DNA from 4 places in the uncultured Sphingobacterium sp. genome. Region 3 is predicted to be linked to each of the others. Evidence: riboswitches for the same ligand, from Rfam matches in the RefSeq annotation. Region 3 holds a riboswitch; each other region holds the start of a gene.
The links. Region 3 has a riboswitch for thiamine pyrophosphate ahead of thiM (hydroxyethylthiazole kinase). Riboswitches for the same ligand answer to the same signal wherever they lie in the genome.
Positions count from the first base shown of each region.

Region 1: it holds a riboswitch for thiamine pyrophosphate, as region 3 does, so the genes downstream of both, thiS (sulfur carrier protein ThiS) here and thiM (hydroxyethylthiazole kinase) in region 3, are expected to answer to the same signal.
Region 2: it holds a riboswitch for thiamine pyrophosphate, as region 3 does, so the genes downstream of both, ACHWSC_RS14720 (TonB-dependent receptor) here and thiM (hydroxyethylthiazole kinase) in region 3, are expected to answer to the same signal.
Region 4: it holds a riboswitch for thiamine pyrophosphate, as region 3 does, so the genes downstream of both, pnuC (nicotinamide riboside transporter PnuC) here and thiM (hydroxyethylthiazole kinase) in region 3, are expected to answer to the same signal.

Region 1 is NZ_CAXYKD010000003.1:43,330-46,593, reverse strand. Features, by position in the region: gene thiC (phosphomethylpyrimidine synthase ThiC) at 1-1,653, opposite strand, end outside; gene thiS (sulfur carrier protein ThiS) at 1,700-1,906, opposite strand; TPP riboswitch at 1,966-2,061, opposite strand; gene ACHWSC_RS02195 (family 78 glycoside hydrolase catalytic domain) at 2,222-3,264, shown strand, end outside.
Region 2 is NZ_CAXYKD010000032.1:6,988-10,251, reverse strand. Features, by position in the region: gene ACHWSC_RS14730 (acylphosphatase) at 1-12, opposite strand, end outside; gene ACHWSC_RS14725 (amidohydrolase family protein) at 131-1,306, opposite strand; TPP riboswitch at 1,535-1,660, shown strand; gene ACHWSC_RS14720 (TonB-dependent receptor) at 1,715-3,264, shown strand, end outside.
Region 3 is NZ_CAXYKD010000029.1:65,140-68,403, reverse strand. Features, by position in the region: gene thiD (bifunctional hydroxymethylpyrimidine kinase/phosphomethylpyrimidine kinase) at 1-1, opposite strand, end outside; gene thiE (thiamine phosphate synthase) at 1-630, opposite strand, end outside; gene thiM (hydroxyethylthiazole kinase) at 620-1,423, opposite strand; TPP riboswitch at 1,505-1,597, opposite strand; gene ACHWSC_RS12960 (VanW family protein) at 1,660-2,502, opposite strand; gene ACHWSC_RS12955 (hypothetical protein) at 2,628-3,264, opposite strand, start outside.
Region 4 is NZ_CAXYKD010000048.1:184,344-187,607, forward strand. Features, by position in the region: gene ACHWSC_RS22505 (malate:quinone oxidoreductase) at 127-1,626, shown strand; TPP riboswitch at 1,641-1,785, shown strand; gene pnuC (nicotinamide riboside transporter PnuC) at 1,841-2,458, shown strand; gene ACHWSC_RS22515 (acyl-CoA dehydrogenase) at 2,445-3,264, shown strand, end outside.

The sequences.
Region 1 (3,264 bases), on a different contig from region 3:
TTCGTCGTGATATTCACGTGCGGTATCTGGATCCAGGGAAAGGTTGAATTGATCTTCCCATCTAAATTCAAATCTCGCTTTACTCAAGGCATTATCACGGTATTGTGCACCCGGATGTCCTTTGGCCAAATCGGCCGCATGGGCAGCTAGTTTATAGGTGATTACACCGTCTTTAACGTCTTTTTTATTTGGTAAGCCCAGATGTTCTTTTGGGGTCACATAGCAAAGCATCGCACATCCATACCAACCGATCATAGCAGCTCCAATGGCTGATGTGATATGGTCATAACCTGGAGCAATATCAGTTGTTAAGGGACCTAAGGTATAAAATGGAGCTTCGTCACAACAAGCCAATTGCTTGTCCATATTCTCTTTGATCAATTGCATAGGAACATGCCCTGGACCTTCGATCATCACCTGAACATCGTGCTTCCAGGCTATTTTGGTGAGTTCGCCCAGTGTTTCGAGCTCAGCAAATTGAGCCGCATCGTTGGCGTCCGCAATGGCTCCTGGACGGAGACCATCGCCAAGTGAAAAAGCAACATCATATCGCTTCATGATCTCACAGATCTCCTCAAAATGGGTATAGAGAAAGTTCTCTTTGTGGTGGAAAAGACACCATTTGGCCATGATAGACCCACCTCTGGAGACAATGCCCGTTACTCGAGAAGCGGTGAGATGGATATAACGAAGCAGTACGCCGGCGTGTATGGTAAAGTACGAAACACCCTGTTCGGCCTGTTCAATCAAGGTATCTTTGAATATTTCCCAGGTAAGGTCCTCGGCCACTCCCTTCACTTTTTCGAGCGCCTGATAGATCGGTACTGTACCGATTGGAACGGGCGAGTTACGGATAATCCATTCGCGGGTTTCGTGAATATTTTTGCCAGTGGATAGGTCCATGATGGTATCGGCTCCCCAACGACAGGCCCATACCGCTTTTTCAACTTCTTCCTCTATACTTGAACTTACGGCGCTATTGCCAATATTGGCATTAATTTTAACAAGAAAGTTGCGCCCGATAATCATGGGTTCACTTTCAGGATGATTGATATTATTAGGGATGATCGCTCTTCCGGCAGCGATTTCCTCACGGACAAATTCTGGTGTAATAGCTTTATTATGTGTTCTAGCACCAAAGTTTTGCCCTTTATGCTGATGATCCATTCCGGGGGTGCTGGCTGTGAGCTGCTCGATACGTTGGTTTTCCCGGATAGCAACGTACTCCATTTCTGGCGTAATGATGCCTTGCTTTGCATAATGTAATTGGGTGACATTCCTGCCGGCAGAGGCTACTTTTGGTTTATGACTATAGGCAAATCGGAGTTCATCCAACGTTGGATCAGAAAGACGTTTTTGTCCATATTCAGAGCTTATGCCAGCCAGCTGTATGACATCCTGACGACCCAAGATCCACTGTTCGCGAAGGCGCGGGAGGCCTTTTCGGATATCGATATGGACCGTATCATCCGTATAAGGTCCAGAAGTATCATAAATTGTTACCGGCGGATTAATTTCTACCTCTCCATTCGTTAATTTGGTTGGACTCAAGGAGATTTGACGCATAGCGACTTGAATAGGAAATAGTTTTCCGGATACGAAAATTTTCTTTGCATTTGGAAAGGGTGATTGCGTAATTGTTTCAGCTGTCATTTTTTTCTGTATTGGGTGAATTACTCGGTTGATTTTTTTGGAATGGCTATCCGCCCTGAGATGCGGTAATTAAGATAATCTGATCGTAAGGTTTAAGTCTTGTCGTAGTCCAGTCCTTTTTGGGGATGACTTTGTTGTTGATGGCTACAGCCACACCCTGAGTTTTGCCAGATAATTCCAAAAGCAACAAGCCTTCAAGTGAAGCAAGTGTGGGGTCGAAAAATCGAATCTGATGGTTTATTGTAAGTTCCATTCCTTAATTTTTTTGGTAAAACTTTAGGAATGGCTACACAAAGGCACAGCAATGCACCTTGTAGACAGCTCACTTTTCCCTACGCCAGTATGATCCGGATCAGGTTCTAAGGGTAAAATCTCAGCCTGCACGAGCAGACACCCCTAAAGTTGCGACTAAGATAAGGTTATTTTTATGAAAGTTGCAAGAAATTTATTTTGCAGACTTAGGCATATTGTGCAGGAAAGTACAGGTCAGTATGTGGGAAATATTTGATATATTAGTTTTTTGAATCAGCTAAAACAATTTAACAACGACCAAGAATAGTATCTTTTAATGCGTAGGATTTTATTGACAACACTGTTGTGTATCGCTAGCAACACTTATGCCCAACCTAAAAACAACTGCAGCGCCGTGCAGTTGACATGCGAACATCTGGTCAATCCATTGGGGATTGATGCAATTCACCCGAGACTTAGCTGGCGACTTCAGGACCAACGTAAAGGTGCGGTACAACAAGCTTATCAGATCCTTTTAGGGCAAGATTCGCTGGCATTGCTGAAAGAGACAAAAGATAGCTGGGATAGTGGCAAACAGTTCAGCTCGGCTATGTTAGTGCCCTATAACGGCGCACAGTTAAAGCCACAGACTAAGTACTACTGGAAGGTTAAAATATGGGATAAGGATGGTGTATCAACACGTTCTGAAATAGCATCTTTCGAAACAGGAATGATGGGACAAAACCTTTGGAAAGGAAAATGGATCAGCGACAATAAGGATATTCATGCGCGGGAAACGCCTTATTTTAGAAGAGAATTTAAGGCAAATAAGCAGATAAAATCTGCCCGCGCGTATATTGCCACAGCGGGATTATATGAACTTTCCATTAATGGCCAGCGCGTTGGCGACCATCGTCTGGATCCAATGTATACACGATTTGACCGCCGCACGTTGTATGTCGTGACGGACGTAACCCAGCAGCTTCAAAAAGGAGAGAACGCTATTGGCGTTGTTTTGGGGAATGGCTGGTATAATCATCAACCAATGGCCGTTTGGAACTTTGATAAAGCACCATGGCGGGCCCGGCCAACATTCTGTTTAGAACTGAAAATTGTTTATACAGATGGAACGACGGAAACCATTGTTTCGGATAAGCAGTGGAAGACTGCTTCGGGGCCAATCACCTATAATAATATTTACACTGGTGAGCATTACGATGCAAGACTGGAAATACCTAACTGGGATAAACCAAAATACGATGATTCGGCTTGGCAGGCTGTTCAGTATAGAAATGCGCCATCAGCGCATATCGTTTCCCAACAGATGGTACCGATTCGGCTCGTGAAGTCCTATAAGCCAAAATCAGTGACAAAGATAGA
Region 2 (3,264 bases), on a different contig from region 3:
CAAATGTTTCATCTGTAACTTATTTTTTCTTCCATCGGTCAGATGGAACTTTCCATGACTATAGTTTCGTTATTATAGTCATGGACGGTTCAATAAGAGCAAAAGTACAGAAGTTTTGGGGAATTAAATACTACGCTAAACGTTTTACCTTAACATCTTCATTTAGGCGCATGTGTTCCATACCTTGCAACAACACAATCCCAGGTTTTTTACCCACTTCAAGGGAGCCAAATTCATCCTCAATGTTCAACGCGATAGCACCATTGATTGTAGCCCATTGAATAGTCTGCAAGAAATCCAGATCCTCAAAGTGCGCATGCAATACCTTTAGCTCCTCCAAAATGGACAATGTATCGTTTGAAGCTAAACTGTCCGTTCCGATTACTAAACGCTGTCCAGCATTCATAAAATTCTGAACCTTTGGCAATGTTCCCTCAATATAAAGGTTGGCCTTTGGACAGAGACACCACATCACATCACGATCCATACGTTCTACGAAATCCAAATCTTTAAGAGAGGTATAGGTGTTATGAACCAACAATAATTTATTTGGATAAGGCAAATAAGGAAGATAAGACTGAATCGAATTTCTTGCCTGCGCCTTAATCGCATCAGCATTTTTTCCTATACTTTTATAAAAGTCCAAGAACTCACCCATTTTATAACGGAACAGTTTATTCTCCTCTTCACTTTCTTGATTGTGAATACTGATAATATTTGTTTCCGGAACCATCTTCTTGAATTTTTTAAAAAGGACCTTCGAACAAGAATAGGGAGCGTGCGGAGTAATGGATACATGCCCATTCCTAAACTCTTGGGTCAACGATTTAGCCTCCTTTAACTTAAAGTCAGCTTCTTCAGGTTCAATCCCGAGCACCTCCACAAATGTGTGATATAATATCTGCGAATCTTCCTTCAATTTTGAAGAATTATCAGTGTTGGCGTGATCTCCAACTGCGACAATACCATTTTCATACATATCTCGATCGGCTTTGGCCATAGCGTCATCTATTTTTTTCATCGATGCCGACCGCGTTGTCATCACCTTACTGAGAAAGCTCGGGAGCCCCATACCTTTAGGAACAATACCTTTCATATGCGACAATTCAATGTGGCAATGTGCATTGATAAAACCGGGAATTATCACTCCTTCATATCTCTCAACCTTCGTTTTATCTGAAGGTGTAAATGAAGTTGGGCCATAGATACCTTGAATTACCCCCTCCTCATCTACCGAAACAATACCGTCTTTTATTGGCATTGAAGTAATCGGCAGAATATAATTAGCGCTTAAATATTTTAACATTTTATCTCCTCACTATCAATTTAGTAACTAAAATTTTTTGACCTGTATGAATACATACCTTTAGTAGAAAAATTCATGCCAAGGTACCTAAAAAGAACAATAAATACCAAAAACAACAATTTGCACAAATTTTTAACCAAAAAGAAATAATACCGCAAATCTGCTCTTTTCCATTTGTCATAAATTACTTCTTTATACTTCATTTCAATTTTAAATTTATATATTCGCAGCATCGAATAGGGGTGCCTTGTTTTGTCAGGAACACAAATAAAGGCTGAGATTATACCCAACAGATTAAATTCTGTACACCTGATCCAGATAATGCTGGCGTAGGGAGAGGTTAGTTAAATAGTGCGGTCATAGTAACCCCTTGCTATGATTTGTTTAACTCAAACAAAATACATTACCATGATCAAATTTTTGATTTGTAGCTCCTTAGCTACTATTTCAAGCCAAATTGCCATTGCGCAACAAAATCTGACAATTAAAGCTGTAGACAATACCAATCAGACCCCCTTACAGTATGTTTCCATATCTATAGATGGACAAGCATCCTTTGCTGGCCAATCGGACAAAAATGGGCTGATTAAACTATATCGTATCAATACAGGTAAGCACCAGATCCAGGTATCTTCTCTTGGATATAAAACATGGAGCCAAAATGTGGATGTTAAAGACAATTTGGAGCTTACGGTAGCGTTAGAACCTAGTACAATTCAAATGGAAGAGGTGCTTGTTCAATCTACCCGTGCCAAAAGAAATGCTCCTACAACCTTTAAAAACATCTCCAAAGAAGAAATAACGCGTAACAACCTCGGCCAGGATATCCCATTCCTTTTAAATCAGACTCCATCCGTGCAGGTCAATTCCGATGCCGGTGCAGGCATAGGTTATACCGGAATGACAATCAGGGGATCGGATAATCAACGAATCAACGTAACATTAAATGGAATCCCTTTAAATGATGCGGAGAGCATGGGTTCATTTTTTGTAAACCTTCCCGACTTTGCCTCTTCTACCGAGAGCATCCAAGTTCAGCGTGGTATTGGGACTTCGACGAATGGTGCCGGATCATTTGGAGCCTCATTAAATATTCAGTCCAATACTTTAGTCGAAACCCCTTACGCAGAACTCAACAATTCATTTGGCTCCTACAATACCTGGAAAAATACAGTCAAGGTAGGTACCGGACTAATTAACGACAAATTTGCCTTCAATGCCAGATTATCTCGAATCAATAGCGATGGTTATATCGAGAGAGGTAGTTCAGACTTACAGTCTTTCTATGTGGACGGAGGCTATTATGGCAAGAAACATATTTTAAAAGGAATTGTATTCTGGGGAAAAGAAAAGACATATCAAGCCTGGAATGGCGTTCCTGAACCATTGATTACTGGCGATCGATCGCGCATGGATGACTATGCTGATAATGCACTCGAAATCTCGGGCGCAGAGAAGGATCGTTTCATGAACGCTGGCCGGAATTATAATCTATATACGTATCAAAATCAAACAGATAATTATACGCAGAAACATCATCAACTTCATTATACCAATATCCTGAACGACAAATTGACACTCAATACAGCCCTACACTATACAAGAGGTTATGGTTACTATGAAGAAATGAGACCGGGAGATAAACTAAGTAAATACGGTTTGACTAACGTCATCATTGGTAAAGATACCATACAAAAAACAGATCTCGTCCGTAGGAGATGGCTTGATAATTATTTTTATGGCATGACCTATGCCCTAAATTACAGACCGAATGATCAGCTTGAAATTACTTGGGGTGGAGCTTATAATCAATACAAAGGAAAACATTATGGCCAGGTGATTTGGGCACAATATGCATCAACCGGTTTTCTTGACGACAAATATTACTTCGGGAAATCACAAAAAAATGATTTCAGTAATTTCTTAAAGGTCGATTACAAACTAGACAAGTGGATATT
Region 3 (3,264 bases):
TTTTAATAGTTCTTTTAGTTGTGCACTGGCAGCTCTGGGATCTTGACTTTGGCATATGGCCGAAACGACTGCAATGGAGTCTGCACCGGCATTCCAGGTCTCTTCTGCTGTTTGTAAATTCATCCTTCCGATAGCGATCAATGGTTTTTCCGTCCTACTCCGAAGTTGTTTTAAACCCGCAATTCCCCATTCAGTAACCGTATCCACTTTTGTTTTCGTAGAAAAAATGGGGCTTACACCAAGGTGGTCGACGGCGTACATTTGTTGACTTTCCAGTTGTTGCATGTCTTCTATGGACCAGCCTATGGTTAATTTATCACCATATTTTTCGCGAATAGCGAGCGGCTGCAAATCATTTTGACCCACATGTATCCCCCATGCCTCGATTTGGGCAGCGATTGCTACGGCATCATTGATCACGAGCGGAATACCATAATGATCGGTCAGTTTTTTCAAACGGATGGCTTTATTCAAAAATGTGGCCGGATCGTCAGCTTTTTCGCGCAATTGTATAAGATCGACTCCACCAATAATGGCTTCTTCGGCAACATTGAGCCAATTTTGAGGATAACAGTCCCGCTCAGAAATCACCAAATATAAAGGGTAGGGAAAAAGCGGATTAATGCGCATAGCGTTTGATCTTGAGCTTTGATTTTAGACGTTCTGCATTGAGCTGATAGAGTTCATCATAGAGATTCAATTGCAGGGTACCCGGTCCAGCTGCTGTTTGGGCAGCGAGTTCTCCCGCTAAGCTCAAAATGGATACACCGGCAACAGCTGCTTCAAAATATTGGTCTGTAACACCTAGAAATGCACCAATAAGCGCAGTAGCGCTACAGCCAAGTCCAGTTACCTGTGTCATTAAAGGGTTGCCATTAAAAACTTCAACCCGGTATTGCTGTGAAAGGATATAGTCTACTTCTCCAGAAATACAGATAATGGAGCCGGTTTGCTCTTGCAATAATTGGCCAAATCGGAGGGCATCTTTACTCGCTGTCGTGCTGTCGACTCCTTTTGTGTTCGGTTGGTTGAAATTGTACAGCGTCATGATTTCTGAAGCATTTCCACGAATAACCGTGGGTTTGAGATCCAGTAGATTGGATAATAAATCATTGCGGAATGCTGATATCCCAGCACCAACAGGATCAAGTACCCATGGCCGTCCAATGGTATTGGCATGTTCGGTAGCAACCAGCATAGCTTCGGCAGTATCTTCACTCAAGGTGCCGATATTAATGACAAGAGCTTGTGCAATATCGACAACCTCGCGTACTTCTAATGGGCTGTGTACCATCACAGGGGACGCTCCTAAGGCTAAAAGTGCGTTGGCAGTATTGTTCATCACGACTAGGTTTGTGATGTTGTGTACAAGGGGTTTTTCGACCCTCAGCTGCTCTAATAAATTGATAATTGAATCTTCCATTTTTTTACATATGCTAAGATATACTGTGTGGCCTTGGAGGGAAGAAGAGCAATAGCCTGTGCAGTAAAGGAGTATACTGTACAGTGGATTTTTGCTTTTCCCTACGCCGGTATAAACCGAATCAGGTTCAAAGGGACTATCTCAATTCTATACAGAATACCCCCAAAGCCAGACCAAACTTAAACAAAAAAGAGGACATTTCATATCCGTCATTTTTCGATCATTAGCTTGTTGAATTAATCGGCCGGATTTTGATCGGCACTAATTTCAATGTATTCAACGGGTGTATAGGTAACCCGGGCAAAATTTTTGGTCAAAAGTTCGGTTTCCAAAATCTTTCCACCCTGAAACTTTAAAAACTTCTCGCGCCAAATCTCATTTTTCCGAAAGAACTGATTGTCTATTTTAAGAAATTGATGTTCTTTTTCAACGACATGGTACGCGAAATCCAGTTCTTGATCAATTCTTAATTCGCCCTCTAAACATTTGTCTGTGAACCAGAGATTTATTTGAAAGGTGTAAGGCGTGTTGTTGGTGAATTGATAGTCGCGATAATTATAAAAGACGGTAGCTCCACTACCGAATGGCAAAACACGGCCATCGTCCGGAAATGGATCAAAAGAGTGGTGATAACGTTCATTGACGGTGAGTGGGCTATGGATAACAAGCCAATGGATGAGGTTGGATATTTGACAGATTCCACCGCCAATACCCGCTCTTGCTTCACCAAAGGATAACTCCATGCCGGGCAGATATCCTTTTTTTACAGTGGGTAGTCCAACGAGTTTACAAAATGAAAAGGTTTCCTTCGGTCTGATCAGAATGCTATTAATCTGTGCTGCTGCAATTTTCAGGTTGGTAACTTTGTTAATCTGCAATTGCATATTATTTTCGCCCAGTTTTTTTAATAAGACAGACTGATGCTTTTTAATACGAAAGGGAAGTTTTTCAGTTGATTTAGCTGTGCTGTATTTCTTATTATCAAATAGCCAAACGGCTTTGCGCTGCACTCTTCTCGCCCATACTGCAATAAAATAGAGTATGGGATGACGTTGACTGATCAGTTTTCTTTTTCTCAATTTGACGTTTATGTATCGCTATCAAAATTAGTGCAGAAATATGTTTTTTGCCGAATTTCGTCGAATATTTTTTTATCAAAATCACGAATCTTATTGTCTGAGCTTAGTGCAGTTTTTCAGTTCGTTTAGTTGGTTTTCTTTGCCTGTATGTATTTCGCTGTTAACTTTCCCTCCTTGTTATAGATCAAGCTTTCGTAGGCACAGTTTCCGAGATCTTTTACAATAGATTTTTGTTGTAATACACCCTCATAATAAAACTCATCAATCGTTTCGTTGGCTCGGTACGATCGCTTGATTTCGGCTGTCAGTCGATCGCTTTGATCGAAGGTTTGGCGTAGTGTGTAGTCACTTGTTTGCGGACTATCATACTGATAGCGGACGCGACTTTCTCTTTGATCATTTCTGCCCGAAATCTCTTCAGTAATTCGATTCTGTTGATCATAACTGTAAATGGTCCAGTCTCTCCGTTGATAGACAAAATGAATGGATTCACTTTTTATAACCTGGAGTTTACTGTTCAAGTGATAAATCATCGCCGATTCGAATGTAGGATCGTAGGAAATAATGGCATTTGGGAGATACCGGTAAATTGTACTGCTGCTCCACTTACTATTGCGAAGGTACTGTATGGAGTCGATAAGTCCGAATTGATTATAGCATCTTTTGTTGTAATAATTATTTCCCCCGGAAAGATTGTTCGATGTGATCTCTTTGCCTTCTTCATATACCGTCGTCATAATTGCACCGGATTGCACCGCATTT
Region 4 (3,264 bases), on a different contig from region 3:
TCACTTAGGATTATTTTAATAAATCAATGGTATTTTTGAATAAGTGGTTCTAAAAAGTACAGTTTTTTGACAAAAGACTTGGACGTTTACCAAAAACTATATTAAATTTGCATCAATCACAAAAACATGAGCAAAAAATCAAATAAAGAAGTTGACGTTGTTCTGATCGGCGCCGGTATTATGAGTGCTACTTTGGGTACTCTAATCAATGAATTAAGCCCAGACGTTAATATTGAAATTCTTGAGCGTTTGGATGTTGTGGCTGCTGAAAGTTCTGACGCTTGGAATAATGCTGGCACGGGTCACTCTGCCTTATGCGAGTTAAATTATACCCCCGAACAGAAAGATGGTTCTGTAAAGATTGATAAAGCAGTTAAAATTGCTGAGCAATTTGAAGTGTCTAAGCAATTTTGGTCCTACCTCGTTGATAAAGGCATTATTGCCCAACCTGAAAATTTTATCCGTAGTATTCCACACATGAGTGCGGTTTTTGGTGAAAAAGATGCTAAATTCCTAAAGACAAGATGGGAAACATTGACGACCCAAAACTTGTTCAAAGGGATGGAGTATACCGAAGATACGGCATTGTTGAAATCGTGGATTCCATTGATGATGGAAGGACGCGAGGCCGATGAAAAAATCGCTGCGACAAAAATGGATCTGGGCACTGATGTTAATTTTGGGTCGTTGACACGTGATTTGATCGCTAATCTTGAAAATAAAGAAAATATTTCGATCTCCTTAAACCATGAAGTAATCGACATCGAACGTGAAGACGATGGCCGTTGGGAAGTGGAGGTCAAAGATTTAAAGACAGGAACAAAGAGAGAAATAAAAGCAAAGTTTGTATTTATTGGGGCCGGTGGCCACTCGTTGTTGTTGTTGGAAAAATCTGGAATACCAGAAGCGAAAGGCTATGGCGGATTTCCTGTAGGGGGCCAATGGCTACGTTGTGTAAATGAAGAGATTATTAATACACATCATGCGAAAGTGTATGGAAAAGCTTCTGTTGGAGCTCCTCCAATGTCTGTACCGCACTTAGATACACGTTATATTGATGGCAAACAAGCGTTATTGTTTGGACCATATGCAGGTTTCTCAACTAAATTCTTAAAACAGGGGTCTTACTTCGATTTACCTGCTTCTATCAAATTGTCTAATATCCGCCCGATGTTATCAGCCGGACTTGACAACTTACCTTTGACGAAGTATCTTATTACTGAAGTTATGAAGTCACCAAAAGATAAACTAGAGTCTTTAAAACAATTTATGCCTACAGCTAAATTGGAGGACTGGGTTATCGAGAAAGCAGGACAACGTGTTCAGGTCATCAAGAAAGATGAAAAGAAAGGTGGAATTTTAGAATTTGGTACAGAGGTCGTTTCTAGTGCAGATGGTTCTATTGCTGCGCTATTAGGAGCTTCTCCTGGAGCTTCGACGTCAGTTGCTATCATGATCAGCCTGTTGAAGAGATGTTTCCCTGAACGTGCGAAATCAGATGAATACCGTAAAAAACTACGTGAAATGATTCCTTCACACGGGAAATCATTGAACGATGATGCGCAACTATGTAAAGAAACGCGTACGCGTACGCACAAAGCGTTGAAATTGATTGATATAGAATAATCAATTCGACAGAAAATATACTTATGGGGTGCTTGGAATGACCATGGTCATTCTCGGCTGAGATTATACCCAATAAAAGCGATTGTACCTCCTTGTACAATCGCTTTTATATACCTGATCCAGGTAATGCTGGCGTAGGGATTTAATTTCAATAAAAACGTCCGTTTTTCTCCCATAGGTTTATTATGAATTACACGAAATAATAAACAAGGCGATGACTTCTGAAACAATTTTCGAAGCTTTTATAAAACAGATTCAACAGGCCACCATCGCGGAATGGCTAGGGGTATCCTTTGGTGTTTTACAGGTTTGGTTTTCCCGGCAAAATAAATCGATCAATTACATTTTTGGGATTATTGGTATCTTAATTTCTGTTTACGTATTATTCCATGCGAAACTATATGCAGAAATATTACTACATCTCTATTATTTGATCATGAGCATCTATGGCTGGATCTATTGGAAATATAGTAGTGATGTTGCTGCTCCCATAACGCATTGTGAGCCGAAAGAATGGTGGATAGTAGGGGGAATCTGCGCTCTCGGTTTTCTGTTGTTTTATTTCGGATTGGTACATTTAACGGATTCTGATGTACCGCTTTGGGACTCTGCAGTTTCCTGTACAGCTTGGGCAGGGATGTGGTTATTGGCAAAACGGAAGATAGAAAATTGGATATTGTTGAATATCAGTAATCTGATGGCAATTCCTTTACTGATCCATAAAGGGTTATTTCTTTATTCGGGCTTGACTTTGTTTTTATTTGTTATGGCATTTAGTGGATATTTTAATTGGAGGAGAATAATAAGTGAGGAAAGATATGCAACTCAGTAGCGAAGATATTGCTATTCTGAAAGATAATCAGGCTAAGGGAATCCATCAGAAAACATTGTCGGATGGACAACTCGAATTGATTTTTCGTCGGAAATGGTTTAAGATTTGGGTTCCACCTGCATTGGGTGGATTGGGGTTAAGTTTACCCGAAGGCCTCAACTTATTGGCTGACCTGGCTTATTGGGATGGGGGATTAGCCTGGACAGTAACGTTATGTTCAGGAGCAAATCTCTTTGTCGGTTTTATTGATCCGGTTTTAGGAGATCAGATTTTCAAAACGGATCGGGTTTGTTTTGGCGGCAGTGGACAGGCATCAGGTACAGCTACACGTGAAGGTGAACATTATCGACTCCGCGGTTTTTGGAGATATGCTACCGGAGCTCCTCATTTAACCCATTTTACCTTAAATGCTGCAATTCAGGAGGCAGGAAAACCCGTGTTGGACGAAAAAGGTGAACCACTGATAAAATCATTTTTTGTGGATCGTGACCATGTACTGGTGCATTACGACTGGGATACATTTGGATTGGAGGCTACAGCTTCGCATTCCTTTTCGCTGGAAGACATACTCGTTGATGGTAGGCAGTCTTTTGAGATTGATGCGGCAAAAAGTACACGTAGCGAGCTGTTGTATCAATATCCCTTTATGCCTTTTGCGGAATTGACTTTACTGGCTAACTTTACGGGAATGTATAAGCGCTTTTTGGATTTAATCGAAAAACTATTTGTGTTAAAAAGCAATCAATCCAAATGGGAGAAGACTGAAAGTAAAGAAGCCTTTAGGGTACTCGATGACTTTCAGCAAG